4 regions of the Arthrobacter sp. UYCu723 genome follow, and region 2 is predicted to be linked to each of the others. Evidence: riboswitches for the same ligand, from Rfam matches in the RefSeq annotation. Region 2 holds a riboswitch; each other region holds the start of a gene.
What was found. A riboswitch is a leader RNA that binds a small molecule or an ion and turns the genes downstream of it on or off. The one in region 2 is predicted to bind cyclic di-AMP.

Region 1: another riboswitch for cyclic di-AMP. It lies ahead of ACVWZ8_RS24230 (M23 family metallopeptidase); the one in region 2 lies ahead of ACVWZ8_RS03835 (NlpC/P60 family protein).
Region 3: another riboswitch for cyclic di-AMP. It lies ahead of ACVWZ8_RS17290 (hypothetical protein); the one in region 2 lies ahead of ACVWZ8_RS03835 (NlpC/P60 family protein).
Region 4: another riboswitch for cyclic di-AMP. It lies ahead of ACVWZ8_RS04545 (aggregation-promoting factor C-terminal-like domain-containing protein); the one in region 2 lies ahead of ACVWZ8_RS03835 (NlpC/P60 family protein).

Annotation. Positions count from the first base shown of each region.
Region 1 covers NZ_JBSSBW010000004.1:82,983-90,282, reverse strand. The annotation lists gene ACVWZ8_RS24260 (TlpA family protein disulfide reductase) at 1-593, shown strand, start outside; gene ACVWZ8_RS24255 (zf-HC2 domain-containing protein) at 703-990, shown strand; partial or broken gene ACVWZ8_RS24250 (prolipoprotein diacylglyceryl transferase family protein) at 1,414-2,280, shown strand; partial or broken gene ACVWZ8_RS24245 (hypothetical protein) at 2,306-2,608, shown strand; partial or broken gene ACVWZ8_RS24240 (DedA family protein) at 2,875-3,485, opposite strand; gene ACVWZ8_RS24235 (hypothetical protein) at 3,640-3,978, opposite strand; gene ACVWZ8_RS24230 (M23 family metallopeptidase) at 4,223-4,999, opposite strand; cyclic di-AMP (ydaO/yuaA leader) riboswitch at 5,005-5,182, opposite strand; gene ACVWZ8_RS24225 (DUF3817 domain-containing protein) at 5,643-5,837, shown strand; gene ACVWZ8_RS24220 (DUF3817 domain-containing protein) at 5,776-5,955, shown strand; gene ACVWZ8_RS24215 (DUF3515 domain-containing protein) at 6,886-7,300, opposite strand, start outside.
Region 2 covers NZ_JBSSBW010000001.1:862,286-869,585, forward strand. The annotation lists gene mobA (molybdenum cofactor guanylyltransferase) at 1-341, opposite strand, end outside; gene ACVWZ8_RS03830 (HNH endonuclease) at 425-925, opposite strand; gene ACVWZ8_RS03835 (NlpC/P60 family protein) at 1,166-1,900, opposite strand; cyclic di-AMP (ydaO/yuaA leader) riboswitch at 2,209-2,378, opposite strand; gene ACVWZ8_RS03840 (M23 family metallopeptidase) at 2,514-3,332, opposite strand; cyclic di-AMP (ydaO/yuaA leader) riboswitch at 3,337-3,549, opposite strand; gene ACVWZ8_RS03845 (metal-dependent transcriptional regulator) at 3,699-4,394, opposite strand; gene serC (phosphoserine transaminase) at 4,726-5,853, shown strand; gene ACVWZ8_RS03855 (MFS transporter) at 5,884-7,251, opposite strand; gene ACVWZ8_RS03860 (DUF3027 domain-containing protein) at 7,293-7,300, opposite strand, start outside.
Region 3 covers NZ_JBSSBW010000001.1:3,687,949-3,695,248, reverse strand. The annotation lists gene ACVWZ8_RS17320 (DUF5129 domain-containing protein) at 1-44, shown strand, start outside; gene ACVWZ8_RS17315 (DUF1918 domain-containing protein) at 67-258, opposite strand; gene ACVWZ8_RS17310 (serine hydrolase) at 348-1,475, opposite strand; gene ACVWZ8_RS17305 (dihydrofolate reductase family protein) at 1,740-2,300, shown strand; gene ACVWZ8_RS17300 (APC family permease) at 2,388-3,653, shown strand; gene ACVWZ8_RS17295 (YnfA family protein) at 3,675-4,013, shown strand; gene ACVWZ8_RS17290 (hypothetical protein) at 4,191-4,940, opposite strand; cyclic di-AMP (ydaO/yuaA leader) riboswitch at 4,945-5,143, opposite strand; gene ACVWZ8_RS17285 (hypothetical protein) at 5,311-5,565, shown strand; gene ACVWZ8_RS17280 (DNA alkylation repair protein) at 5,581-6,255, opposite strand; partial or broken gene ACVWZ8_RS17275 (DUF222 domain-containing protein) at 6,367-7,191, shown strand; one part of gene ACVWZ8_RS17270 (IS3 family transposase) at 7,234-7,300, opposite strand, start outside.
Region 4 covers NZ_JBSSBW010000001.1:1,015,453-1,022,752, forward strand. The annotation lists gene ACVWZ8_RS04535 (response regulator transcription factor) at 536-1,276, shown strand; partial or broken gene ACVWZ8_RS04540 (HAMP domain-containing sensor histidine kinase) at 1,373-2,851, shown strand; cyclic di-AMP (ydaO/yuaA leader) riboswitch at 3,092-3,251, shown strand; gene ACVWZ8_RS04545 (aggregation-promoting factor C-terminal-like domain-containing protein) at 3,250-4,044, shown strand; gene ACVWZ8_RS04550 (VOC family protein) at 4,171-4,548, opposite strand; gene upp (uracil phosphoribosyltransferase) at 4,656-5,291, opposite strand; gene ACVWZ8_RS04560 (phosphatase PAP2 family protein) at 5,304-6,179, opposite strand; gene ACVWZ8_RS04565 (nucleoside deaminase) at 6,241-6,744, shown strand; gene ACVWZ8_RS04570 (DNA glycosylase AlkZ-like family protein) at 6,792-7,300, opposite strand, start outside.

The DNA of each region.
Region 1 (7,300 bases), on a different contig from region 2:
GTTTACCGCGCCGCCGTCTTCTCTCCCTGGGAATTCTTGGTCTTGGCCTGCCCGTGCTCGCGGGCTGCGCCTCCAGCGACGCCCTGGCCCGGCAGGCCAAAACCGGGGACAACAAAAACTACATCGCCGGGGACGGCTCCGTCACCGAATATGCTGCAGCCGAACGGAAACCCCCTGTGGTGCTGACGGGGCAACTGTACGACGGGACAGCCGTGAACTCCCGCGACTGGACCGGAAAGGTGATCGTCCTGAACTTCTGGTACGCCGCATGTGCGCCGTGCAGGCTCGAAGCTCCACGGCTGGAGGCGCTCTCGAATGAGTTCAAAACACAAGGCGTCTCCTTCTACGGCGTGAACATCCGCGATGAGGAACCTACCGCCGCCGCCTTCGAACGGACCTTCAGCGTCACCTACCCCAGCATGCACGACAAGGACGGGGGCATCCTGCTGGCCATGTCCCAGTACGTTCCACCCCAGGCCGTCCCCTCCACACTCGTTCTGGACAGGGAAGGCAGAGTCGCGGCGCGGATCCTGGGCCTGGCCGACCAGAGCATCCTCAAATCCCTCATTACAGGGGCCGTGGCACCGGGATAGCGGTCAGGGACCGGAAACCCAGAGGGCAGGGCCTTCCGGGCATGCGTCGGAAGTCCAGAGCGTCTCCGTGGCTGGCCTAGCAAAGGTCATTCAGGAGAGGAATAGGAAGATGAGCCCTACCGGAGGAGACGGGTACCGGGAGTGGACCGGGGCATACGTGCTGGGCGCCCTGAGTCCCTCCGAGCGGCGCGAGTTCGAAAGACACCTGGGCGATTGCGCCGGTTGCGCGGCATCCGTCGCCGAATTTTCCGGGCTGCCGGCACTACTGGACCTGCTGACCCACGATCAGGCGGTGTCCCTCGGACGGACTGTGACGTCTGAGACACCCCACCAAATCCCGCGTCCTGTCGAAAAAAATACGACGGAGGCCGCACCAAAGGAACACCGTGACGACTAAGAAACGGCGAAAGCCGGCACCGAAAAGGCCCGGGCCCTCCCCTGCCACGCACAACCCGGCACGTCCCGGCACGTCCGGCGCACGCCGGTACGCCGCCGCGCTGACCGTCACCCACTCACCACAGAAACAGATCGCGGTCCCCGGCTCTTTGACCCGTTTGATCCGCAGGGGCTGGCCGTCACGTACCGGCTCGACACCGGCCGAGGTCACCACAAAACCCGGGGACCGCCATACTTACCGTCCCGTGGCAGGAAAACGGTGTCCTGCAGCCATCGCGAGGACTTTGCCCGTCCCCGGTTGAACGGTCACAAGAGAGGCCCAGCATCGGTCCGGGCTCGCGCCTGCGGTGGAGTCAACTTGCGTTTGGGCGACGCTCTGAAAGCCGGCTCCCGACCATTCGCATCACTGAAGGACATATTCACGATGAGTAAGAAACGGCGCAGGCCAGCACCGAAGAGAGCCGGGCACTCCCCGGCCACGCACCACCCGGCACGTCCGGGCACACGCCGGCATGTCACAGCGAAGCAGGCAACGAGCGAACACTCGCCCAATACAGAAACAGACAACGGTCCCCGGCTCTTCGATCCCCTTGAACCGCAGGGACTGGCCGCCACGTATTGGCTCGACACCGCCGCCTGGGAAGGACCGCAGGAGCTCTCTGTACGATTCTCCGGTACCCGGTCCGGCGAAGTCGCCGGGGAACCCGCGGAGTACTTCGAAGTCTATGAAGACGTAGACTCGGTCACGCCCGGGACCGGGCGGATCGCCGTCACGTCCCGCGTATCCGGAATCACCGGCGGGCTATGGGATGTCACCGCAACCCCGGTGGCGCGGACCGGCAGAGACCCTCAGCGCCCCGCGATAGCTCTTCCGGGACGCCCGTCGCAGCGCACGACGGTCCACACCCGGTTTCATGCCCTCGCCCAAGGACCGGGCGTCCACGCCTGGTCCTGGCCTGTGCTGGTGGGTCTGGGCGCGGTCCTGGCCGTCCTCCTTCAGGCCCTGTTCCTGACCAGGCAGGGCATTGACCCTTACGGCCCGGTCTGGCTGACCATACTGGCCAACGCCGTGGGCGGGGTGTGTGCCCGGCTCTGGTGCCTTGCCCTGAACCGTCAGCGACTGAGCAGCTTCTTCAAAACCGGTGCGTGCATCCAGGGATTCCTGGCAGGCGCGCTGTCCACCATCGTCGCCGGGTCACTGATCTTCGGTTTGCCGACGGGCCGAATTCTGGACGCTACAGCGGTCGGGCTCTTCTTCGGCCTGGCCCTGGGACGGCCCGGATGTTTCTTTAGGCGGGTGCTGTTACGGGCGCCCCACCGCCTCGCGATGGGGGCTATGGTCCTCGGACCGGCGGGTAGGACGGCTCAGGCACCCTGTCCAGCTCTACGAAGCGTTTCTGTCACTACTGACCGGCCTCGGAACGCTGGCCATCGCGCTGGCAGCGCCACCGGGCATTCCTGGGCTGGTCTTCGTGGGCTCCATCACGGCCTACACCCTGGGCCGGCAGCTGCTCTTCCCGTTAAGGGTAGAGTCCCGCACCCGGCGGGGACGGACACTGACCATCGTGGTGTGCACCCTGATTCTGGGCGCAGACCTCATGCTGGCTGCCCTGTCCTGATTCTCGCTACGGCAAAGAACATAGCCAAGGCTGGAAAAGTCGGACGCATATTCGAGGAAACTGCGGGTGAACGTGCTGCTTAACGCGCCACGGTCCTGACGGACGACGGGAAGCGTTCAGCTGCCCTGCGTCGTGCAAAGACGGGGCAGCTGCGAACACCACTGAGGCTTAACCTGGGGATTCGGCGGCCGTGGTGCCCCGGTACGTCGGCAAAACATACGGCCGCGGAGTCAGCTCTTGAGAGCCTTTTCGATGCTGGTCTTCGTATCATGGCCGCCGAGGCGTTTATGCCACCACCGCATGAGATGGTCGATGATGATGCCAAGTACAATGGCGAACGCCACGGCAAGGCCGGCACTTAAGAGAGGATTGCGGTGAAGCCAGGGAAAGGAACTGGCAAGAACACCGATTCCGACTGAATACACAACCCAAGTGAGGCACGCGAGGGCGTCCAGGAGAATAGAACGGCGGCGCGGGAACGCTGTCGTTCCGGCCACGTAATTCACCGCAACGCGCCCCCAAGGGATGTAACGGGCGGTAAAGATCAGCACGGCTCCGCGCTTTTCCAGCTCAGACCGGGCCCAGCTGAACACTTTCCGGACCTTCGGGGTACGCATCCAACCCCAACGCTCCAGACCGATTTTCCGGCCAAGCATATACGCCATGTTGTCCCCGGCCTTGCTCCGAGCAAGGCGGTGAGTCCAAGCACCCACAGGTTGGGTTCGCCGCTTTGCCGGGAGAAAGCGGCCAACGCAACGATGAGGGTCTCGCTGGGAACGACCATCGCGAAACCATCTATAAAGAAAAAGACAAATAGAAGCGGATAGATCCACCACTGCCCGGCCACATGGAGCACCGCTTCACTAATAAAATCCACGCGGCGGCTCCCAAGCACAATAGGGGCGAAGGAAATCGCCCCTCAGTGTCCCACGGCCGGGGCTATGTCCGCCATGGCCTTCACGGCCAGGTGCTGAGCGGGAACCACCCAACCGGGGACCTGGACGACACGGCCTGCCGCGGGAGCCGCGGCCTCAGTCCCGTCCGGGGCTTTCGTCGCCCGGTCCGGTTCCGTTGGTCACCTCGGGTCTGTTGATCCCAGGCTGGCTGGGGGCGTTGTCGTCCGTTCCTGCCGAAACGGGTTCGCTTCCTTGCTCAAACTGCGCCCGGTAACGCACGCGCCGGATTCGTCTGGTCATGGAAACCATGAGCAGGACAACTGCGATGACCATGAACGCCGTCATCGCGAAACCCAGGAATCCGGGAGTTACCTGATCCGCGTCCAGCCCTGGCCTCAGCCCTTCCTTCCCGGGACCCGGGGCCGGCGTCGTGGCCAGGGCGTAAAGGCCTGCGGCTGCCATCGGGATTTGCACTGTATAGTCCTTTGTCCGGCTCGATATGTGGGCGCCCGCAGACGGCCTTCGTGCGTTATCCGCCCGGGTCTGGAACCCTGACTGGCAGTGAGCGCAGGTCCATCAGGAAAGTCAAAAACAGGGCGAGGGCGCCCCCGCAACTGTACCGCTTCATCGTCGTCACGCGGGCAACCGCTCATGCCCGCAAGCAGTCAGCACAAAGCAGTCAGCTCAGCCATCTAAGAGGGGCCCGCCGGGCCGGGCCTCAGATGAAGGCAGATGGGTCGACGGTCTGGCCGTTGACCATGACCTCGAAGTGAAGGTGGCAGCCGGTGGAGGCACCGGTTGTGCCTACCCCTGCGATCTGCTGGTCCTGAGCCACGGCCTGTCCGAGGGAAACGCCGATGCTGGCCAGGTGGTTGTAGGTGGTCTTCAGGCCGTTGCCGTGATCGACGACGATCCGGTTGCCGCCACCGTACGGGCTCCAGCCGGCCTCGGTGACGGTGCCCGAACCGGCGGCGAAGACCGCCGTCGTGCACGCCCCGGTCAGATCGATCCCGGTGTGCATCTCCCCCACGGCGCCGGTGATCGGGCTGATCCTGAAGCCGAAGGGGGAACTGACGTTAATCGACGCGAGTGGGGCACGCAACCCTGTGGATGGGGTTGCCGGTGCGGGCGTGGGCACAGCCTCGGGTGCCTTGACCGCCCCCGCGGGCTGTGCCGGCGCAGCGGGCGCAGGCGCCGGCTGGGAGGTCACCTCCGGGCGGTCAAAGGTGAGAACAGTGTCAGCTGCTGCCGTAACCGCAGCTTCCGGGGCCGGGGCTGCCACGGCCGCTGGCCGGTCCTGAGCCGCAGCGCGGCTGCCGGAGTCAGCCTGCGCCGCCGACAGAGCAGTGAGGGCAATCATTCCCGTGACGGCGGCTGCCACCCCGAACTGCTGGCCGCGGAGCCGGAACGTTGGTTCCTGGAAAAACGGACGGCGGCCTGGTGAGGCAGCTGCCGGATGGGCACGGCGACGGCCGTGTTTTGGCTGGAAAGGCAAGATAGTGGTCCTCTCGGCGCCGGCGAAGTTAGCTGTCGGATTCGGACGAGTGGACTGTCCGGCCGCCCCCGCAGGACCGCGATCAGATGCGCAGTCACAGGGACGGCTTCACCCCCAGGTGCATCATTACGCACCAAAAGTGGGTCCTCCGCCCCCGCCTGAGAAAGATCAGGTTCACGGACCGCCGGCGGGGTTTGGCGAAGCGGTCACGTCCATACCTGTTGGGGGTATGTGTTGATCCAACTGTAGCGAAGCTTCGGCTTAAGTTACAAATCCGTTATCAACGGCGCTCCGGGCTTACGGGGAGAGGGCCGGGGCGACCTTTGAGGCCGGTAAGATCCAGCGCGTGGTTCAGGAAAGCTGTGCGCAGGAGGCAAGCCCGGATGGCCGCGGACTGGAAGCCTCCGATTGTGTGTTTGCGTTTACCGAGCCGGATAAGGGCGGCAGCCCGGTCAAGGTGGTTGTCAACCCGGACGTCGCCAAGTCCCAGGGGGTGAGGGTCGGAGACAAGATACGGATCCTTCGGCCGGCGGGGCCGTGGGCCGGCCGCGGCGGACCCCGGCGAGGCGCTGTGCCGGTTATGTTGCTGGACGATGGGGCTCTTGTCCAGCATCCTTCCAGCCCAGGCTGCTAACTTCGGTCCATGGACTTTCTGCGTGTATTCCGGGTGTTGGCCGTGGCTGAAGCCGTGTCATGGCTGCTGCTCATTCCGGCAACGATCGTGAAGTATACGACGGGAGAGGCGGGCGGAGTTCAGATTTTGGGGCCGGTGCACGGTGCACGGTGCGCTGTTCGTCGCTTATGTTCTTTTGGCCTTGTTCCTGTGGCGCAAAAATGAGTGGACCGGCCGGGCTCTGGCCATTGTTCTTGTAGATTCTGTGCTGCCGACGGGAGGCTTCTGGGTGGCCAGGCGGTCGGATCTGGAGGCACCAAAGGTTGCCGTACCGGCTCCTTGAGTCAGCCGACCCGCCCCTCGGCAGGCTTCAGCCGGGAAACGCGTTCACTGCCGGTGCCGTCAAGCTGCTCGATGGGATGCAGACTTCGGCCGAAACGGCCTGGTCCTTCCCGGTTTTCTTTAAGCTCGCCGTATGCAGATATATCGGACGCCCGGGCACGCTGTTCCGGACACCACGTTGGAGGACTCGCTCACGTCCGGGGCGGACGGTACCTGCTGCTGGTTCAGTGACGTCTCAGTGTCACTGAGAGGCCCGTCATGTGAGGACACGCGTCCGTACCCGGTTCGCATCTCTAAAACGTATGGGCGTGGATGGACGTCTGTTGATATCAGCTTGCCGGTTACCCCGCCTGCAGTCCGGTGAGGCCGGCCGATGCGAGCCCGTGCCTTGCGCCCGGGCGGCCAGGCCGCCGAAAAAACCCCATGTCATAGGTACCGGCCCGGCTGTGCGGGCCACCTGCCAGCAGGAATAGGACCCCGTGATCAGGCCATGGCTTTCCATCTGCGTCGCTGCTCAGGTTACCGCCGTTTCCCGTGCGTCTCTGCTGTGCAGACTGCACCGAGGGCGAGAACCATGTAGCCCATGTGGGTGCCCGAAGTGCGCTTGTGGTCGCTCTGAGCCAGGGCGACCAACGCCCATGCAGGACGGAGGCTACGCCGACCGTGATCAATGCCGGGGTCCAGGCCCCCATGCATCTGGAAGCAGCGGCATGGCGATCTGGACGAAGCCGTGGATACGCATTTTCAACAGCACCCCGGCCCAGGACCGCGGATCCGGTGGCGGGTGCGTCCGTGTTCGCGGGCGGCAGCCAGGTGTGGAATAACCGTTGGGGTCTTGAGGGCCAACCCCGACATGATCGCGCCGAGCACCCAGACCCCCGCAGAGTTGCTGCCCGGCGCACCGGAGTGCAGCAGCTCTGGATTTGCCGGTTCAGCCTGCTTGGCTGGCGGGCAGGTTCTGAAGATCTTCCTGGCCCACGCAATTCCGTATGGCCGGGATCTTTGCGGCCGGGCCGGAAAGGTCAGCCAGAACATTGGCGGAATTGATCTTGTCCGGGTCCATCAGGATTTCCGTGGCGGGATTGCGTCCAAAGGTAGTCAGCGTCCATACCGGGTCGCCTTCCTTGATGACCCAGTCGATGCCGTTCACGGTGACGCAGCGGTCCGTTGTCGGTCCGGGAACGTTCACGCCGCAGCGCAGGATCACCTGGGACGGGTCACCCCAGGCTGCGGTGGCCTGGCTGTTGGTCTTCCGCAGGGCTGCATCGCCGATTGCATCGGGGAGGGCCACCATCATGGGGGCGCACGCGGGGTTCGCGGCGTCCTTCGCCGCTGTCACATCCACC
Region 2 (7,300 bases):
CAGGCCAGCACGAGGGTCAGCGGAGGCGCACGGACGGTCCGGCCATCCCCCGAATGGTGGGCCGCCAGGGCGGCGAGTCCGGCGGCGATGGCGGCGGCCGGCCCAGCAAAAGGCGGCTCTTCCCGGCAGTTCAGCACCCCCGCAGGAAGCGATCCCGGGTCCGGTCCGACGACGACGATCACCCCGGCCCCCTGCGCGGCCTGCAGCGCGCGTTCGAGGAGGGTCCGGCCGCCGAGCACCAGGGCGGACTTGGGCGAGCCGCCCAACCGTGAGGACCGCCCTCCGGCGAGTATGACAGCATCGAATTCCACAGGGTCGAATTCCACAGCATCGAATTCCATTGGCCCAGCCTAGCGCGGTGCCACGCGGCCCCGGCCCGGGCCCGGGCCGCAACAGGGCCCGGCAGAAAGGTCAAGCAAACGAATCAGGCCGCGGATTCCGGCAGCAGGAACGGATCCCAGGCCGGCGCCGGCTTTTCCAGTTCCTTAATCTGCCAGGTGGTGCCCTTCGGCGGCCCCGGGACAAAGCCGAGCCTCCAGCCCATCTCGGCGGGGGTGTGGTCACCCTTGGCGTTGTTGCACCGCAGGCAGGCAGCCACGAGGTTTTCCCAGGAATCGGCACCGCCCCTGGACTTGGGCTGGATGTGATCAATGGTGTGGGCCGCTTTGCCGCAGTAAGCGCAGCGCTGTCCGTCCCGGCGAAGCACACCCCGGCGGCTGACCGCCGTCACGGTGTTGTACCGGGGCCGGATGTAGCGGTGGAGCAGGATCACCGACGGCCGGCCCAGGATGTCCTGGGGACCAACGACGGGATCGTCGCCTTCGGCCACCACACTGGCCTTTCCGGTAAGCACGAGAACGAGCGCCCGGCGGAAGGTGACTACCGCGAGCGGTTCATATCCAGCATTCAGAACGAGAGTGCGCATCCGCATACCTCTTCACGGCCGCACCCGCCAGGGGCACGAGGGCCGGCTGCCCTCTGCATGGTCGGGCTATGGATCGACACCACAAGAGTAAACACCCCAAGGCCGGATCACCGAATTTTTCTCCCGCAAAGGTGTGCGTGTCTGCCGGAGATGGCCGGGCAGACAGGTGAGGACCCCCGCCACAGGGGCGGGGGTCCTCTTCCTGTTGAAGACTTTCAGGCTGTTTTCAGCCAGAGGCGATTAAGCGCCGACGCGGATGAAGACCGGTCCGGAGCCGACGTTGACGCTGTTCAGTGCGGTGGTTCCGCCGTTCCAGCCGCCGTGGACAGCCATGCCGTTGCCGACGTAGACAGCGATGTGGGCCATGCCCACGCCACCGTTCTGGTAGTACGCCAGGTCGCCCGGACGAGCTTCGGCGGCGCCCACTGTGCGGCCCAGGGACAGGTAACCTGCCGGCCAGCCGTGGTAGTTGACGCCCGCCGCAGCCAGGGCGTTCGTGACCAGTGCGGTGCAGTCCTGCGCAACTCCGAGCTGGGCGTAGGCGGCGGCAGCGATGGAAGCACCGGCGCCGCTGGCAACGGAGAGTCCCTGCGTCGAGGCCGAGGCGCCGGCGGTCCCGGCCTGGGAGTCCTGGACGTTGACGACGGGCTTTGCGGCCTCGACGACGGGAGCAGGTGAGGTGGAAACGGCCGGCTTCTCGTAGGAGATTGCAATGGTGGATGCCGCCGAGATCGTTGCCGGGGTGCCCGACTGGACTTCGAGGGCCGAAGCGGAGGTGGATTCGCGCTGAACGTTGGTCTCGGCAGCGTTGGCTGCGATTCCGCTGGTCAGGACAAGCCCGGAAGCGGCAGCGACGACTGCGGCCTGGCGGCCCATGGTGCCGGCGTTGTCGCCGACGGCCTTGGCAATGACAGCAAGCGAGCTGGTCTTGGTGACCTCGGCGCGGTGCCGTGCAGTATTTGCACGAGTAGTCATTAAGTTCTCTCTTTCGTGATCCTTGGACCGCACTTTTCAGGCGCGGACAGAGGACGCTCCGGCATCTTGGGGGTACGCCGGATCGCCCCGAATGGGTTACTTAGCGAAGGGTGTACTGCGAAGACGCGCCAAAAGCGGGAACTGCTTGCAGGTGCTTGGCCTGCGGGCCGGACTCAGCAGAGATTGAGTCGGCGGGGTGAGATCCATTCCGGGCGCCGGCAAGGGCAGCACGGGACGTGGATTTCAGCGGGCTCGAATGAGCCGCGCAAGCGCGGTGACGCGCAGCATTGTGGCGTGAAGACACGAAAGTAGCCTCTCCCAATGCCTGCGAGGTGAGCTGTCGGATTCGGATGGGAGTCACCCGGCCGCGCTGCTTCCTGGGAAGCTTTGCGACTTAACCCCAAGGTCTTCTTGCGAAGACCAAAATTGGTTCCCCCGCCCCTGCCAGACGATGTAATGCGAACGGACCTTGAGCGGTGGCAGAGCTAGGCAATCCACTCAAGAGCGCCAACTTCGGAGAAGTTGGCGTACTTCATACGGTACAGCAGTTGGGATTCAATGTCACATTCAGATCACGGCGTGTCATAAGAATGCGAGAGTCATCCATCGGCTTTTAGAGCCAGCCAGTGGGGTCCACGACGTCGCCGTTGACCATCACTTCGAAGTGCAGGTGGCACCCGGTGGAGGCGCCGGTTGTCCCGCTCATGGCCACAAGATCGCCGCGTGAGACCGTCTGGCCAACACGGACGCTGGCTGAGGACAGATGGTTGTAGGTGGTCTCCAGACCGTTGCCGTGATCGATCACCACGCGGTTGCCGCCGCCGAAGGGATGCCAGCCGGTGAACGTGACGGTGCCGCTGGCGGCCGCGTGGACCGCCGTTCCGCACTGCGCGGCGTAGTCCTGGCCGCGGTGGAACTCGCCGGAACCGCCGGTGATGGGACTGACGCGGTAGCCGAAGGGCGAGGCGGAAACCATCTGGTCCAGCGGTGCGCCCAGGCTGCCGGAAGAAGCGGCGCGCGTGATGCTGCCCGCGGACTGTGCGCTCAGCAACTGCTTCAGCTTGCCGTCGGGATCGCCCTTGGTGGTCACGGCAGTCCGGCTGAAGTCGATCTTGGCGGCGGAGGCGGCCGTCACATTCGGCTGCGCCGCCGCGGAGACCGAGCCCGACGAGGCGTCGGTAGCCATGACCGGGCCGGTGGCGGGGACGGCGACCGTCAGGACCAGACCCGTAGCAGCCAGGGCAATGCCGGCCTTCTGCCCCACACCACTGGCGGCGGCAAATTCCGTTACCTGGCGGAACGGGCTCCGGCGGCCGCGGCGTTCGTCGCGGTGCGCGTCACGCGGGCGGTCTGCCATAACGGCGACGGCCGGTCGCGGCTCCGGAGCGGGGCCGGTCGCACGACGGCGGCCCCGCGAGGTCTGGGTGGTCAAGAACGGTTCCTCTCTGGATAGCCTGCGAAGTTAGCTGTCGGATTCGGGTCAGAGAGATCAAAGACCCGGTCCGCCGTGAACAAGCATCCAGGCACAGGGGAATCCAAAAAGTCCCTCGGTGGAGTGTGCTTGCCGCTGGCGGACTTCACCCCAAGGCTGCTTGAAAACAGCCGGAAGTGGTTCCCCCGCCTCTGCCATAAGGTGACTCTGCGACTGATCCGCTGGCAGAGTTCGGCTTCGGATCAGGTAACGCTTTGGTATCGGTACTGGTGACTAACTATAGGCGATTAAGCCGCCCAGTAATAATCCCGTTATCTCTGCTGTGCACAACTCATGGGTCATCCCACGAGTTGTGGTTCCGGACGGTTAGCCGACGGTAACAAAGACGTGGGCGGCAACCTCGGGAGGCAGCTCGAGGGCGCCTTCGATGTCCGGAACGCGGACCGAGATGTACTCGCCGACGCGTTCCAGGGACACAAGGGCGCCGGGACGGATGCCTCCCTCGTCGAGCTGGACGAGCAGTTCCGGTTCCACCTGGATGGGCTCGGCAAGCCGGTTCACCGTGATCCGGGAATCGGCCCCGTAGCCGGCCATCGCTTCCAGCAGACTCACGACTCCGTCGGAGTAGGGCTGGGAGGGCACGCCGCCGAGCTCCGCGAGCCCGGGGATCGGATTTCCATAAGGAGAGACAGTGGGATGGTTGAGCATCTCGAAGATCCGCCGTTCCACCCGCTCGCTCATGACATGCTCCCAGCGGCAGGCTTCCTCGTGGACGTAGGCCCAGTCGAGGCCGATCACGTCGGCCAGCAGCCGCTCGGCCAGGCGGTGCTTGCGCATGACCCCGATGGCGCGTTTCCGGCCGGTTTCAGTCAACTCAAGGTGCCGGTCACCCGAAACAACCACCAGGCCGTCGCGTTCCATGCGGCCGATGGTCTGCGAGACGGTGGGGCCGGAGTGGCGCAGCCGTTCGGCGATGCGGGCGCGGAGGGCGACGATGTTCTCTTCTTCAAGTTCCAGAATGGTCCGCAGATACATCTCGGTTGTATCGATCAGATCCGTCATTCAGCTCAGCTCCTCGAGCGCCGTCCTTGCGTCATTCCCACCGTACCGCGTGCCGGTTGTAGGCAGCGTGCCCTGGCGGGAACGGCCGTACGTTCGCAGGACAGCTTAGCCTATTTTGAATTACTCCGGATAATCCCCCGGCCGCTTCAGCAGGAGCCGGGGGCTCGCGGCTTTGTCTCAATGACCGGACTATGACGGACTCTTTTCCCGCCCGCCCGGGGCAGTCAGGCAGAATGACAAGGAGGCTTCGTTGCAGCCACCCTGCCGGGCCACCTCCCAAGCAAGGGTTGTACCAGCCGCCAAGCGTTTACCAGCCGAAAATGGAGCCACTGTGAGCGACACCAGCATCACGATTCCCGCAAACCTCCTGCCCAAGGACGGCCGGTTCGGCGCCGGCCCCTCCAAGGTCCGCCCGGAACAGATGGAAGCCCTTGCCGCCTCGGCAACCCTGCTGGGAACGTCCCACCGCCAGGCGCCGGTCAAGAACCTCGTGGGCTCGGTCCGGAAGGGACTGAGCGAGTTCTTCCGCGCTCCCGATGGCTACGAGGTCATTCTGGGCGTCGGCGGTTCCACGGCGTTCTGGGACATTGCGAGCTTCGGCCTGGTGGAGACCAAGGCTCAGCACCTCTCGTTCGGCGAGTTTGGCTCGAAGTTTGCCTCGGCCACCAACAAGGCGCCGTTCCTGGCCGAATCATCCATCATCAAGTCCGAGCCTGGCACCCGTCCGGCCGCCCGCGCTGAGGCCGGCGTCGACGTCTATGCGTGGCCCCAGAACGAGACCTCAACCGGCGTGGCCGCGCCGGTCCAGCGCGTGGCCGGCGCCGATCAGGGTTCGCTCGTGCTGGTTGACGCCACGTCCGCGGCCGGCGGCCTCGACGTCGACGTGTCCGAGGCGGACGTTTACTATTTCGCCCCGCAGAAGAACTTCGCGTCCGACGGCGGTCTGTGGCTCGGCCTGTTCTCCCCCGCCGCACTGGAGCGGGCGGCACGGATCAAGGCCAGCGACCGCTGGATCCCGGATTTCCTGGACCTCCAGACGGCGATCGACAACTCCCGGTTGAACCAGACCTACAACACCCCGGCGCTGGCCACCCTGGTCACCCTGGACGCCCAGGTGCAGTGGCTCAACGCCAACGGCGGGCTGGACTTCGCCGCAGGCCGGACCGCGGACTCCGCCGGGCGGATCTACCGCTGGGCCGAAGCCTCCGACTACGCCACCCCCTTTGTCGCCAAGGCCGAGGACCGCTCCAACGTCATCGCGACGATCGACTTCGACGACGCGATCGACGCCGCGGCGATCGCCAAGGTGCTCCGCGCCAACGGCATCGTGGACACCGAGCCCTACCGCAAGCTGGGCCGCAACCAGCTCCGCATCGCGACCTTCGTGGCGATCGAGCCGGACGATGTGTCGGCGCTGCTGGAATGCATCGACTTCGTCGTGGGCGAGCTGAAGAAATAGCTCCCCCGCGAAACAGGTAACGCTGAAGCGTCAGTGATCGACGGCGTCGTCGGCGTCGTCTGGGATTCGTCCCCGGGCGGCGCCGGAAGTGCCTCCGGCGGTGCCGCCGGCGCCGCCATTTGGCCGGCCTCCGGCGGTGCCGGATTCGAGGCGGAAATGGTGCAGTCCCCGCGCCCTGCGATCGAAACGGATCCGCAACTCGCGCGCCCGGATGATCCACAGCAGGCCGGTCACGGCGGCGATGAGGCCGGAGGCTGCCGCGACGCCCATCGACCAGCGGGGCCCGGCGACATTCGCCACCCAGCCCACCAGCGGAGCGCCGATCGGGGTTCCACCCATGAAGATCGCCATGTAGAGGGCCATCACGCGGCCGCGCATCACGGGGTCGGTGGTCGTCTGGACGTAGCCGTTGGCGCTCGTCATCATCGTGATCGCGAAGAGGCCCACCGGCACCAGCGCCACGCCGAACCAGAAATAGTCGGGGGCGAGGGCGGCGACTCCTGAGGTCACTCCGAACGCGCCGGCGGCCCCGAAAATGATCCGCAGCCTGGGCTTTCCCCGGCCGGCGGAGAGCAGGGCGCCGGCGACGGAGCCGATGGCCATGATCGAATTCATCAGCCCGAAGGCGCTGGCGTCCAGGCCGAACTCGGTGCCGACCATGGCGGCGATGAACAGGACGAAGTTCAGTCCCAGGGTACCCACGATGAAAACCGCCACCAGCACCACCACGATGTCCGGCCGGAACCGCACGTAGCGCAGGCCCTCGCGGATGCGGCCCTTGCCGGCCACCGCCCGGGGAAGCTGGCGAAGCGAGGCAGTGGGGATCTTCCACAGGCTCAGCAGCATCGCCAGGAATGTGACGGTGTTGATCAGGAAGACCCAGCCCGGGCCGACCGCAACCGTGAGGATGCCGGCCACGGCGGGTCCGATCATCCTGGCCACGTTGAAGGAGGCGCTGTTGAGCGCCACAGCATTGGGCAGGTAGTCGTCCCGGACCAGCTCGGAGACGAAGGTCTGCCGCACCGGGTCATCAAGGGCGGACACCACGCCGAGCAGCAGGGCGAAGCCGTACACGTGCCAGAGCTGGGCGGCCCCGGAGACCACGAGGATGCCGAGTCCCGCGCTCAGAAGTGCCATGGCGGACTGGGTCAGTACCAGCAGCTGTTTGCGGTTGAAGCGGTCGGCCACCAGCCCTGCCACGGGCGCGAGGAAAAGTTGGGGGCCCAGTTGAAGGGCCATCGTGATGCCCATGGCTCCGGCGTCGTGCTCGGTGAGGTGGGCGAAGACCAGCCAGTCCTGGGCGGTGCGCTGCATCCAGGTCCCGATGTTGGAGATGAGCGCACCGATGAACCAGATCCGGTAGTTCGGGATGCGCAGGGACTTGAAGGTGGACGTCATGCCCGGCCCTCACCCCGCATCATCCCGAAGCGTTTCAACCCCTAGTCAG
Region 3 (7,300 bases), 2.8 Mb from region 2:
GCGGGGGGAGCTTTTCCGGCTCCGGCAGTTCATCGAGTTTCTAGGGGCGGCTTCCAGTCGACGGCGTCAGCCTTTCTGGCTGCTTTCGACGACGAAGTCACCGCCCGGAAACAGGATCGTCTCGTGGCCGTCGTCGAACCTGACATGGTACGGCGGTGCCCCGTCGGCGCCCCTGACCTCGAGAATCTCACCGTGCCGGTCCGAAGACTCCACGGTGTGGCCCCGGATGATGATGCGGTCCCCTTGGGTTGCTTTCATTCCATTCACCTCCCTTGTCCAGCCTACGGTTGTCCGCCCCTCCATGGAACGGTCATCAGATCGGAACGGTCATCAGATCGGAACGGTCATCAGAACAGTCCGGCCGTGACGGCCTGCGTCAGCTCGTGGATGATCCGGGTTCGGGCCGCCATGTCCGACGTATTCTTGCCGAGGGTGTACACCACGAAAACGTAGGCCCTGTCCCCCTGGACGAGGATGCTGGCGTCATGCAGATTCCCGAAGAGCAGACCGTACTTGTGGAAGACATTAATGCCCGGCGGCACCGCGGCAGGGATGAGCGTTTCGTAGTTGGTGTGCTGCATGTATGAGAGCAGCTGGGCGGTGTGCTGCGGATTGAGCAGCTGGCCGGAGTAGAGCAAGGACAGCGTCTTTCCTGTTTCCGCCGGGGACAGGAGGTTTACGGTGCGGTCATAGCTGATGCCCAACGACGCCGCGTAGGCGGTCATCCCCTGGTTCCCGACGGCGCCCAGGATCAGCGCCCATGAGTCGTTGTTGCTCTGCTGGACCATCTGCCGGATCTGGACTGCGGCGGTGGACGAGCCCATCCGGGCCGTCAGGGAGGCACGATCGGTTTCCACCAGGTGGTAGTAGGCCGCCGCGGCCAGGATCTTGGCCGTGCTGGCGGCGACGAACTTGGTCTTATCCCCGTATTCGTGGACCACGCCGTCTTTCACATCGATGAGGGCCACCCCCACCTGGTACCGGCTGTTGGCCTCGATGATGGCGTTGATCGGGGCGTCGAAGGCGGGGCTGAAGGGCAGCGGACCCCGGTCCGGAGCCTCGACGACGAGCGGAGGCTCGCCGGCGGACGGAGACTCGACGGACGGAGCCTCGACGTCGGGCGGGGCCGCCGGGGAGACGGGCGCCTCCGCGGCCGGCGCCGGGGACGGCGCCGCAGCTGAAGCAGGGGCGGAAGGTGCCTGTTTTGCCGTAGCGGCCTCATTGGTCGCGGCGCTGGCCGTGCCCGGCGCGCCCGGGGCTGCGGTCACTGATGTTTCGGGCCGCGCGACCGCATCAGCGGGTACGCTGGACTGGATGGACACGTAGACGGCGGTCGCTGCAATCAGGGCCACGACCGCTGCGGCCGCCGTCAGGACCCGCGGAAGGAGCCTGCGGAAGTAACCGGGCGCAGGACTCTCTTCACCCTCGCTGTGGCGGGCTGAGCGGTAGTGCCGGCGCGGTTCCGTCGAATCCACCGCGTCTCATTCCCGGCACATGGAGGTTTGTCGGATATCGGGAAAGGGCCCCGTATCGGCTGACGCCACAAGTACGTTCGCAGGCATGCGTTCCCCCGAATGTAAAAGAATCTGCGGTGGACTTTAGATTTCCTGAATTGTGATGCAGGCTGGGCGGGAGCGCAAGGCGCAAACCTTGGAAAACCCTTGGGTCCGGCGGCTCACGCTCTGGACCGTTGCGGGGGTCAGCGGCGTACGCTGGGTCGGTGAACACGGAGGTCCGTAATGCGAAAAATCATCCTGATGATGCAGGTTTCCTTGGACGGGTACATGGAAGGGCCGGGCCGGGACATCAGCTGGCATATGGTCGACGACGAACTACACCGCCACGTCAACGACGAGCTCCGCACCATGGGTGCGTTCCTGAGCGGGCGGGTCACCCACGAGCTGATGGCCGGTTTCTGGCCGACGGCGGACAGTGACCCCGCAAACAGCGGCCCGATGAGCGAATTCGCCAGCATCTGGCGCGAAATGCCGAAAATCGTGTACTCCCGGACCCTGGAAACGGCGGGCTGGAACACCACGGTGGTGCATGACGTCGTCGTCGACGAGGTAACGGCGCTCAAGGCACAGCCCGGCGGTGACCTGGCGCTCGGCGGGGCGGACCTCGCCGCGACCTTCCGGCGCCTTGGCCTGATCGATGAGTACAGAATCTACGTGCACCCCGTGCTGATTGGCCGCGGCAAGCCCCTGTTCGGGCCCGCCGACGGCACCACCCGGCTCCGCCTGGACGAGAACCGCGGCTTCAGCAACGGCGTCGTGCTGCTTCGCTACACGACTACTTGAGGCCGAAAGGCCACGGTGCTCGCTAGATTTGGAACGCGCGGCCCGCTGGGCGGTCCGCCGTCGTCGTCCTCCAGGAAGGCCCCAGCGTTGAGTTCCCACCCCCGTCTTGCCCGCAGGCTGAACACCTTCGATGCGGTCGTCATAGGCCTCGGGTCGATGATCGGCGCGGGCGTGTTCGCCGCTTTCACGCCCGCGGCCCAGACGGCCGGGTCCGGACTCCTGATCGGCCTGCTGCTCGCCGCCATCGTCGCGTACTGCAACGCTACGGCTTCGGCCCAGCTTGCGGCGGAATACCCGACCTCCGGCGGGACATATCTCTACGGTCGGGAGCGGCTCGGCCCCTGGCCGGGGTTCCTGGCCGGGTGGGGTTTCGTTATCGGGAAGACGGCCAGCAGCGCAGCCATGGCCCTGACGTTTGCCGCCTATGCCGCGCCGGCCGGGTGGGAGCGGCCGGTGGCGATCGCCGCCGTCGTGTTGCTGGTTGCCGTGAATTACCGGGGCGTGACGCGCACGGCGGCCCTGACCCGGTTCATTGTGGTGGCTGTGCTGTTGGTCCTGGCTATCGTGGTGGCCGCCTGCTGGATCCCCGGCGCGGCTGATCCCCCGAAGCTGTTCGACGGCGGCGTCCTCACCCACGGCTGGTACGGAATCCTGCAGTCGGCAGGTCTGCTGTTCTTCGCCTTCGCCGGCTATGCCCGCATTGCCACGATGGGGGAGGAAGTCATCAACCCGCGCAGGACAATCCCGCGCGCCATCGTGATCGCGCTGGGGATCGCCGTCGCGGTTTATGCCGCCATCGCCGTCAGCATCCTCGCGGTCCTCGGCGCTGACGGAATTGCCGGCACGCCGGCCCCGCTTGCCGCCGCCGTCGCCGCCGGTTCCTGGCACTGGGCATCGCCGATCGTGCGGTTGGGTGCCGCACTGGCAGCGCTGGGCGCCTTGCTGGCCCTGATCGCGGGACTGGGCCGGACCAGCCTGGCCATGGCCCGCGAGGCCGATCTGCCCCGGTGGCTGGCCGCCGTCCACCCCCGCTTCAAAGTCCCGCACCGGGCCGAACTGGTCCTGGCGGCCGTTATCTGCGTCATCATCGGCGTCGCCGAGCTGCGCGGAGCCATCGGCTTCTCTTCCTTCGGCGTCCTCATCTACTACCTCGTAGCCAACGTCTCCGCCTACACCCAGAGCGGCGAAAACCGCCGGTACCCCAAGGCCCTGCAGCTCATCGGCGCCGTCGCGTGCGTGGTCCTGGTGGCAACCCTGCCGGTGGAGTCCGTGATCGCGGGGGTGCTGATGTTCGCGGCCGGCGTCGTGTACCGCGTGGTGCGCCTGCGCCTTGCGACAACCCGGAATCCCTGACCACGCTGCGATGATGAGTCGGTGACTATCGCAAAAACCGTCCTGTTGTTCGTGCTGGCCGCCGCGGCGGAGATCGGCGGCGCCTGGCTGGTGTGGCAGTCGGTGCGGGAGGGCAAGGACTGGTGGTGGGCCGGGTTCGGGGTGCTCGCATTGGGAATTTACGGTTTCGCCGCGACGCTCCAGCCGGACGCGCACTTCGGCCGGATCCTGGCCGCCTACGGAGGCGTGTTCGTCGCAGGGTCGCTGGCCTGGGGAATGGTTTTCGACGGCTTCCGGCCGGACCGCTGGGACATCGCGGGATCGGCGATCTGCCTGGTTGGAGTAGCGGTCATCATGTTCGCACCGCGCAACTCTGGTTAGGCGTGGTGCCGGGCCTGCAGCGCGGGTGCCGGGCCTGCAGCGCGGGTGCCGGTCTTGCAGCGCGGGCGGGCACGCAGAAGGCCGGTGATCCGCTGCCCCCAAGGCAACTGATCACCGGCCGCTTAAGCCGCTGGGCTCGTTATCCTACTGCGTAAAACCCTGCACGTTAGCCTTGCGTCAGACCCCGGCGCGGACGAACGTCACGGGGCCGGTGGCGGTGAGCCACGACAGCGGGTGCGCCATGGTTGCGTTGACACCGTTCATGCCACCGCTGACGGCCTGTCCGTTGCCGGCGTAGATGGCAACGTGGCCGGACTGGACGATCATGTCACCCGGCTGCGGAGTCGCCACCACCTTGCCGTACTTGAGGAACGCCGCCGGGCCGATGTCGCCTACCGGAATGCCGGCTGCGCCGAGGGCCTTTTCAACCATCGCGGTGCAGTCCTGCGTGATTCCAACCTGGCCGTAGGCGGCCGAAAGCAGCGCGCCGCTGACGCCGCCGGCCGCCGGGGCAGCGGCGGGGGCGGGGGCAGCTGCCTGGACCTGCACGGTAGCCTTAGGGGCTGCGGCAAGCTCCGGGGCGGCGGCGGGGACAGCTGCAGCCGGCTTGGGCTGTTCGACGACGGGCGCCGGAGTCGAGACCACGGCCGGACGCTCGAAGGCGATCTGAACAGTGGAATCCGCGTTGACCGGAGCGGAGACCTGATCCTTGACGTCAACGGACGACGCCGGTGCGGAGTTGCGCTCGGCGGGTGCCTGCGCCGCGTTGGCGGCCATGGCGCTGCTGAGTACCAGACCGGACGCTGCGGCGATCACGGCAGCCTGGCGGCCGATGGTGCCTGCATTGCCCGCAAATGCGGAGGAAATTGCCGAAAGCGGGCTCGTGGTGGCGCCACGATGGCGCGCGGAAGTATTGCTTGAAGTCATGAATGTAGCCTCTCCCAATGCCTGCGAGGTGAGCTGTCGGATTCGGATGGGAGGCACCCGGCCGCACTCGGGGCCCGCGTGGCGGGCCGTGCGGCTTCACCCCAAGACCTGCATATCAGCTGGTCAAAAAGTGGTTTCCCCGTCTCTGCCGGACGTTGATGCGAGTTACCCCGGGCCGCGGCAGAGTTAGGCAATCGGCTGGGGAGCGCCCGTATCGGAGACAACAGGCACCTAACAACGGTAACGGGATGATCACGGAATGTCACATTGAGGTAACGGGGCCGGGGTCCACCCGGGGCTTTTTCCCTCGGCATCGCCGGGCTCAGGCATAGGATGATGCCAGCAGCGATCCCTGAAGCGGAGGCCCGAAATGAACATCCACTCTGTCGCCATCTGCCAGCTGAGCGATCAGCCTCAGGAGGATTTTGACGTCAACACCGAGCTGCTGATCCTCGAAGGCCAGGAAGTCCGCGTCTCAACCTGGGACGCTGAGCCCCGCGACGGCGGTTTCGACGTCCATGTCCTGAACGACCGTGTGGATGCACTCGGCTTTATGGTGGTCACGGACTGGCAGTTCCTGGATGGCAAGGCCTACGCGGTTGTGGAGCGACGGTCCGACAGCTGATGCGGGACGCTTCCGTCACGTCCCGGTGGCCGTGAATTCCAGCTCTGGCCGGTGTTTCGCGACGTCGTCGAGCACCACGGCGACTGCCTCCCGGAGGAGGTCGGCGTCGGTATCGGCGTCCGCGTCCGCGTCGTGCCCCGGTGAGACGGCCAGCGCCGCCTTCGCATGGCCGACAAACTTGCGCCAGTCTCCCCCGCCGGCCCGGAGCGCCCGGAGCGGCGAGAGCAGGGCGGCGCGGCGCAGCCAGACGTCAGGTTCCCGGGCCCAGCGGTCCAGCACGCTGTCCGCTCGCACCCTGCCCAGCAGGTCCAGTCCCGAAACCAGTGGGCCGACGACGTCGACGGCGAGCGGATCGGCCAGCTCCCGCAATTGCGCGGTTCTCAGGAAGCCTTCAATCCGGGTCAGGTCCGCGTTGTCCAGCATGCGGACCTTGGACTGCAGCAGGACCACGGCCGCCAGCCGTCGCTCGAAAACCGGTACGGACCAAAGTTCTGAGCTCAGCGCGGTGATGTCATCATGCAGCAACTCGCGGTGGCGGCGCAGCGCGTCGCGGACAGTTCCGCGCACCGCTCCGACCGAGGCGCCATAGAAGCGCAGATCGCCGCCCACGCGTGCCTGCAACTCGTCCGCCCGGGGCCAGGACCCTTCGCGTTGCAGCGAGGAATCGATAAACTCGCCGGCGTCGCTCATGGGACCATTCTTTCGCATTGTTGTGGGGTCGCCGCGCCGGTTTCTCGGTGGCCTATCTCGCGGCTCATTCTGCCGGGTCTTTTTGTCTGACCCCGCTGGAAGACTGGGTTCATGGACGGCAAGCGGGAGCCCGAAGTGGTGGTTCCGGGAGGACATGGCGGCGCTGGAAGCGGCGTTACGGTCACGGATGTCGCCCGCCTTCTCGGTACTGTCCGCCCCTGTCACGCCCGCGCCTCCGACGACGACGGCGGTGCCGGGCTGATCGACCAGCTCCGGCAGCTGGAGGACCTGAAGTCCGCCGCGGCCGCACTGCAGGCCCGCATCGCGGTCGCCTTCGACCTGTCCCAGCGCCGCACCCAGCGCGCGCAGGGCGTTCCGGCGGCAGAGCTCGGCGCCGGGGTCGCGGCGCAGATCGCCCTGGCCCGGCGCGAATCCCCCGCCCGCGGCGGCCGGCTCCTGGGCCTGGCGAAAGCGCTCGTCACCGAGATGCCGCACACCCTCGCCGCCCTGCACACCGGCCAGCTCAACGAATGGCGCGCCACCCTCCTCGTGAAGGAAACCGCCTGCCTGAGTGCGGCGGACCGCTGCGACGTCGACGCCCGGCTCGCCGCCGACACCGGCACCTTCGCCGGCGCCGGGGACCGGGAGATCATCGCCGCCGCCCGGACCGCCGCCTACCGGCTGGACCCCCGCTCCACCACCCAACGCGCCAGCCACGCCGCCACCGAACGGCACGTCAGCCTCCGCCCCGCACCCGACACCATGGCCTACCTCACCGCACTGCTCCCCGTCGCCGAGGGCGTCGCCGCGTACACCGCCCTGAGCCGCCACGCTGACACGCTCCGCGCCGCCGTGGACCCCAGGGGCCGGGGCCAGCTCATGGCCGACGGCCTCGTCGAACGGACCACCGGCACCCCCGGCGGGATCACCGGCATTGCGGTCGTCAAGTTTTTGAGACAGTTTCGTAGTTGATTCGGGTTACGCGGCCAGGGTTTCCGGGTCGCAGGTTTGATGGGTAGCAAGGGCCGCTGTCGGAGGGATGCCG
Region 4 (7,300 bases), 150 kb from region 2:
CGCGGTATCAGCGGGTGGGCTGATCCAGGAAGCTGCGGCTGCAGGTGCTGTTGAGTTCTTGTTCACAATTGAAGTGTGCAACGTAACAATGCCAACTTGCAAGTAACAAAGGGATTCGGGTTCCACATAGTGAGACGAAACGCGGGATTGTAGTGCAGATCACAATTCTGCCGCGCCGATAAAATAACAGATGTTTTCCTGACTGACTGGTCGGTCGTGGCGTTTAGCCGAATATTGTTCGCCTCGGATGGCTGTTTGCCAAGAATCCTTCATGGGAGGGCAGTCTGGCGGAAGCTTCGCCTACTTATCATTCAATGTCCACCGTCCCACAGAGTGGTCACACCGTCAGGCCCGAATTGTCCGGCGGCGGAACGCCTTCAAAGTTCCGCCGCCCATGCCGGCCGTTCCGTCAGAGACGGTTCCAAAAGCCCGCGACGGACCACCGCGGCGGCTGCCAGCTCGCTAGGCTGGGATTCACAGGTGCAGCACAGGATCCCCAAAGCCACGCCTAACCGGCAGAACGGAGAGTTGTCCCATGGCCTCCTCGCACTCTATGACCAACAACCTTCCGCAGCTCACCCACCCGGACGGCTCCCCCATCCGAGCTCTCGTCGTGGATGACGAACCCAGCCTCTCCGAGCTCATGAGCATGGGCCTGCGGATGGCAGGCTGGTCCGTCGCTGTCGCGGCAGACGGCCCCGAAGCGGTCAAACTCGCCAAGGAGTTCCGCCCAGATGTGTTGGTGCTCGATGTCATGATCCCCGGGTTCGACGGCGTCGAACTGCTCGGCAGGATCCGCGCCTTCGCTCCGGTTGTGCCTGCCCTGTTTCTCACCGCGAAGGACGACGTCCAGGACCGGATCACCGGCCTCGCCGCCGGCGGGGACGACTATGTCACCAAGCCCTTCAGCATGGAGGAAGTCCTGCTGCGCCTGCACCGGCTCGTGCAGCGCTCCGGCGTGGCCGCCATGGACTCAGCGGAGCTCGTGGTCGGTGACCTCGTACTCAATGTCGATACCCGTGAAGTCACCCGGGCCGGCGAGGAACTGCACCTCACCGCGACGCAGTTCGAGTTGCTGCGCTACCTCATGGAGAACCCCAAACGGGTCATCAGCAAGGCGCAGATCCTGGACCGGGTGTGGGACTACGACTTCGGCGGACAAGCCAACATCGTCGAACTGTACATCTCCTACCTCCGCAAAAAGATCGATGCCAGCCGCGCTCCCATGATCCACACCGTGCGCGGCGCCGGCTACGTCCTGAAGCCGGCGGATTGATCCGTGCGCGCTCTCCCCGGTGAGACCCCTGCCCCCCGGCGAAAGTGGCGCGACCCCTCCACCTGGCATCTGCGCACCCGGCTGGTCCTCGTCACCATGGCGCTGCTTGTGGCCATCTGCGGCGCCGTAGGACTTTTCAGCTACGCCTCCATGGACGTCTTCCTCACCAAGCAACTCGACACGCAGCTGGATGAGGCGTCCCACCGCGCCAGCGTGTTCGGACGGCCCTCGCCCGGCGACTCCGGCGGACGCACCGATCCGCTGGAGGCCCGAGGCCAGGGCATCGGTACGCTCAACGCGCGGATCCTGGGTGGCGCCGTCAGCAGGGCCGGCTTCCTCGCCGGGGACGCCACCCGGAAGAGCCTCTCCCCCGATGACGACCACGTCCTCCTCGGACTCACGCCCAACGGCGTCCCGGTTGACCGTACGCTCTCGGCCGGCGGCTACCGGCTCACTGCCGGGCGGACCCCCTATGGAGACGTGATCGTCACCGGGCTGCCGCTGGCGGAAAAGCAGAACACCCTGGCTTCGCTCGTGTGGACCATGGTGGTGGTGTCTGCCGGCGGCCTCATCGTCATCGGTCTCGCCGGCACGGCACTGATCCGCCGGACCATGAAGCCGCTCGAACAGCTGTCCGAGGTGGCTACCAAGGTCTCCCGACTCCCCCTCGACGCCGGCGAGGTGGCACTCGCAGTCCGGGTGCCGGCGTCGGCCGCCCATCGTGGCACGGAAGTGGGCGGCGTGGGATACGCGCTGAACCAGATGCTGGACAATGTCTCCAACGCGCTCGAGGCGCGGCAGCTCAGCGAAATGAGGGTGCGCCAGTTCGTGGCCGATGCCTCGCATGAGCTGCGGACCCCGCTAACCGCTATCCGCGGCTACACCGAGCTGATGCGGATGACCGAGCAATTCACGCCGGACGGTGAGAAGTCCCTCGCACGGGTGCAGAGCCAGTCCGAACGGATGACCACCTTGGTTGAGGATCTGCTGCTGCTGGCCCGCCTGGACGAGGGCCAGCCCCTCAAGCTCAGCGAGGTGGACCTCACCCAGCTGGCGATCTAGATCGTCAGTGACGAGAAGGTCATGGCCCCGGATCACGTCTGGCAACTGGAACTCCCCGAAGAGCCGGTGGTGGTCCGCGGCGACTCCGCCCAGCTGCATCAGGTGCTGGCCAACCTGCTGTCCAATGCGCGCAAGCACACCGGGGCCGGGACGACGGTGGTGACCGGAGTGATGCGTTCAGCCGATGGAAGCGCCGTGGTCACGGTGACCGACAACGGGGACGGGATCCCCCCTCAGTTCATGAATAAGGTCTTTTCACGCTTTGCCCGCGCGGACGCCGCGCGGAAGAATCCGGCAGCTACGACGGCGCCAACCTCCCGTTCGGCGATTTCCCGCAGCCCCTGGGCCCCCGCCCCGGCAACGACGGCAACCACTGCCGAGGGGACCAGCGGGCTTGGCTTGTCGATCGTGCAGGCGATTGTCGCGGCCCACGGCGGCACCGTCGAGGTCACCTCCCGGCCAGGCCGGACGGAGTTCGCCGTTCGCCTGCCCACGAGCCCGCCCGTGACCTAGCCGCGGTCGCGTCCGTCCACCGCCGTTCGACGGTTACGTGCCGGCTAGACGTTACTGCGCGTCGAGTGGGCACGCAGGCGGCGCAACGGCACCGACGGCCAGGCGGAAGAGCACAAGGCGACACTCCGCTGTCGTGATGTCCGTTACCAAAATGTGACTCTCGGATGGAACTCCTGTACGGTTTTTAGAGTGCGGCCACCACTGGCGCCGTATATCCGGATGGACGCCAAACTCTGCCGCTTCCCGGATTCGCTGGACCAGGCAGAGGCGGGGGACCCAGAGTTCCCGGGCATTCTGCATCTATGCACCCTTGGGGTGAAGCCGACACGTGAAGCACCGTGCGGCCGGATTTCTCATCCGAACCCGACAGCTAACTCCGCAGGCGTTTGAGAGGCATCATGACTGAATTCAAAGTACAAACGCGCCCCGACAGCGCTGCAGGCAAGTCCCGCTCCACGCATTCACGCCACCGCGCCGAGTCAGCCAAGCCGGCCTCGGCCCTGTCCCGGTTTGCCGCGGGCATCGGTTCCACTGGCCGCCGCGCCGCCGTCGTTGCCACCGCCTGCGCGGTCCTCGTCGGAGTTGGCGCTGCCGGTCAGGCCGCCGAGACGGCCAACGGTCCCTCCGCCGCCGGCAGCTCCAAGGCGTCGGCCACCGTTGCCGACCCGCTGACGCCCCTGAACTTCGAACGGGTCCGCGTCGACGCCCAGACCTCTGTGCCCCCCGGCGCCAGCGTCGAGGCCCAGTCCGCGGAGGTGAAGCCCGCTGAAGCACCTGCACCTGCCGCGGCTCCGGCACCTGTACCTGTCGCGGCTCCGGCACCTGCCCCCGCACCTGTCGCGGCACCCGCACCGGCCCCCGAAGCGGCGACTCCCGTCGCCGTTGACGATCCCGCCGCGGCGCAGGCCTACGCCGCATCGCAACTGGAATCCTACGGCTGGGGGCCCGGCGAAATGCAGAGCCTGATGAAGCTCTGGACCAAGGAGTCCGAGTGGAAGACCACGGCCACGAATCCGAGCAGCGGCGCCTACGGTGTGGTCCAGTCCCTGCCGGCCGAAAAAATGGCGAGCTCCGGCGCTGACTACCTGACCAACTACCGGACCCAGATCAACTGGGGTCTCAATTACGTCAAGGAACGCTACGGCTCCCCCAGCGGCGCCCTGAACTTCCATTACGCGCACAACTGGTACTAAGCCAGCCGGCAGTTTCCCGGACGAACCTGCTTCAGCAAGAATGCCCCGAATCCCTGCGGTTCGGGGCATTCTTTCGTGCTGAGTGCTGTCAGTGGACGGAGGCGGGACGGACGTGCGCTGGTGCGTCTAGCCGTTGGGCCGGTTGGGGATGTACTGCACCGCCCATTTGTTGCCGTCGGGATCGGCAAAATGGACGAAGTGGCCCCAGTCCTGGACATCGACATCGCTGACGTCCACGCCGTTATCCTTGAGCTGCTTGTGCGCGGCCTGGATGTCGCTGACCACGAGCTGCAGGCTGGGAGCGGTGCCTGGCGGCGCCTCGTTGAGGCCCTCGCCGATGGCGATCGAGCAGCCGGAGCCCGGCGGGGTCAGCTGGACGAAGCGGATGCCGTCCGTGGGCCGCTCGTCGTAGTCGGCGTTGAAGCCGACTTTGTTGACGTAGAAATCCTTGGCGCGGTCCACATCGGACACGGGGACAAACACGAGTTCAAGTTTCCAGTCCATGGCCCACACGCTAGCGCGGGTTGCGGGATTCCGGAAGGGAACGCGTGCCGGTCCCGGCAATAGCCGGGTCCTCGGCGCCGGGTCCTCGACGCGGCTGCCTGGCTGTACTAGCCCGCGATGCCGTAGAGGCGGTCGCCGGCGTCGCCCAGGCCGGGCACTATGTAGGACTTCTCGTTGAGCTTCTCGTCGATCGAGGCGAGGACGATCGTCACGTTGGCGTCCGCGAGCTCCTCCTCCAGCCTGGCCAAGCCTTCGGGGGCGGCGAGCAGGCAGATACAGGTGACGTCGGAGGCGCCGCGCTTGAAGAGGAACTTGATGGCCTCGCGCAGGGTGCCGCCCGTGGCCAGCATGGGGTCCAGGACAAAGATCTGGCGGTCCGTGAGGTCCTCGGGGAGGCGCTCGGCGTAGGTGATGATGTCCAGGGTCTCCTCGTCCCGGGCCATGCCCAGGAAGCCGACCTCGGCGGTGGGGACCAGCTTGGTCATGCCCTCGAGCATGCCGAGCCCGGCACGGAGGATCGGGACCACCAGCGGAGTGGGCTTGGTGAAGGCGGTGCCGATGGTGGTGCTGACCGGGGTCTCGATGGTCACGGGCTCGGTGCGGACCTCACGGGTGGCCTCATACGCCAGGAGCGTGACGAGCTCCTCGGTGAGCTGGCGGAAGACCGGGGACGGGGTGTTCTTGTCCCGCAGAACGGTGAGCTTATGGGCGACCAGCGGGTGGTCCACAACGAGAGTGCGCATGGGTCAAAACTATCACCCGGTCGCCGAGGACCTTCCCGAGGGGCCGGGGGTATCGGCGTCGTTGGTCTCGGCAGGACGGCCGCTGCCGGAGCCCCCGCCACCGGCCTCCGCACCGCCCTCCGCGCCGCCCTCGTGGAGGCGGGCGGGATGGTCAAAAGTCGGTGCTGGGCCGGCCTGTTCCCGGTGGCGCAGCACATGGAAGAGCCGGTGGGCCAGGATGACGATCCCCACCCAGCCCAGCCCCAGCACCCACCCGATGATCACATCGGTCATCCAGTGGTGCCCCAGATAGGCCCTGCTCATTCCCATCGCGACGATGAAGATCACACCCGCCGTGATCAGGCCGGCCCGGGCGATGGCCCGATGGACCTCCAGACAGGCGAGGTACACCACGAGCCCGATCACCACCGTGGTGTTGAGCGTGTGGCCGCTCGGGAAGGACGGCGAGTTTTCGTAGGGCGGGACGGCGTCGGCGTGGTCCGGCCGGTTCCGGCCGATCAGCTTCTTGCCCAGGGTGGTGGCGGTCACGGAGACGGCGGCTGCGCCTCCGATCAGGATCAGCGGCCGCCAGGTACGGCTGGCCCAGATGAGCCAGGCCGTCAGGATGCTGGCCAGGATCGGCATGCCAATCCCGCCGCCGATGTTGGTGAACCCCGTGACGAACGAGTCCAGGCCTGGACTCCGTAGCTGTTCCATAAACGCCAGGGTGGGCTTGTCCAGGTTCGCCAGGCCGACGTCGTCCACGACGTTGTCATAGACCTCGGCGCTCAACAGCGCCAAGACCACCACGACCACGCCGCCGATGAGCATCGTGACCCACAGCGCCGCGTAGGGCACCACCCATTTGCCCCAGCGGTGCGTCAACCAGCTCTCAGTCCTGGTATTCACGGCTGTCTCCTGACGTTCCGGTGGTGCACAGCGTGCTTAGTGTCGAAACTATCATTGAGCCATGACTTCCCCGGAGCCACGCCATACCGAATGGATGGGCCTTGCCATCGCCGAAGCACGCCGGGCGCTTGCCACCGACGACGTGCCGATCGGAGCCGTCGTGATCGGACCCGACGGCGCTGTGCTCGGTTCCGGGCGCAATGAACGGGAAGCGCTCGGGGACCCGACGGCGCACGCCGAGATGGTGGCCATCCGCGAGGCCGCGGCCCGGCTGCGGGAGCGCAGCGCACGGAACGGGCAACGCGATGACGGCTGGCGCCTGGAGGACTGCACCCTGGTGGTGACGCTGGAGCCCTGCGCCATGTGCGCCGGGGCGGTGGTGCTGGCCCGGATTCCCCGGGTGGTGTTCGGCGCCTGGGACGAGAAGGCCGGGGCCGCGGGTTCCGTGTTCGACATCCTCCGCGAGCGCCGGCTCAACCACTGGGTGGAAGTGTACGCGGGAGTCCGGGCGCCGGAGTGCGCGGCGCTGCTGCGGGGCTTCTTCGCCGGACACCGCGGCAGCTGAACCTCGGACATCACGGCCCCGTTCCGGTGGCATCCGGTCCTGCTGGCTTACGTGCCGACGGCGGAAGCTGCTGCGGCGGAGCCTGTTGCGGCTGCCGCCAGGACGTCGATCCGCTTCTGCCGGGTGGCCGGTGAATCGAGGCTGAATGCACGGAAGTCACCCAGGTCCTCCCGGATCCAGGCCTCCACCTCCGCGATCCGCCGGGTCACCGCTGGCGTCGGGCCGTGGAACAGCCAGGGCACGATCCGCTCCTGGCCCGGCTCGTACTGCCAGAGCCCGATGATCCGTCCGCGGTCCAGGATCGGGTGGTCCGGCAGGTCCGCCTGCAGCGCCAGCGAAGTAATGACGTCCCTGCCGATGTTGTCCCCGTCAGGTCCGTCCTCGGCGAGCAGCTCCGCCGCGTTGCGCCGCAGCAGCACCAGCGAATCCGTGCCGGCGAGCAGCTGGATCTGTTCCTCGGCCGGTTCCTCGAACGCGGCCAGGCGTTCGACGTCGTCGGGCAGCAACCACAGCCCCCCGCCCCCGGCGGCGGTCACCTGGGTGGCCACCTCGACGG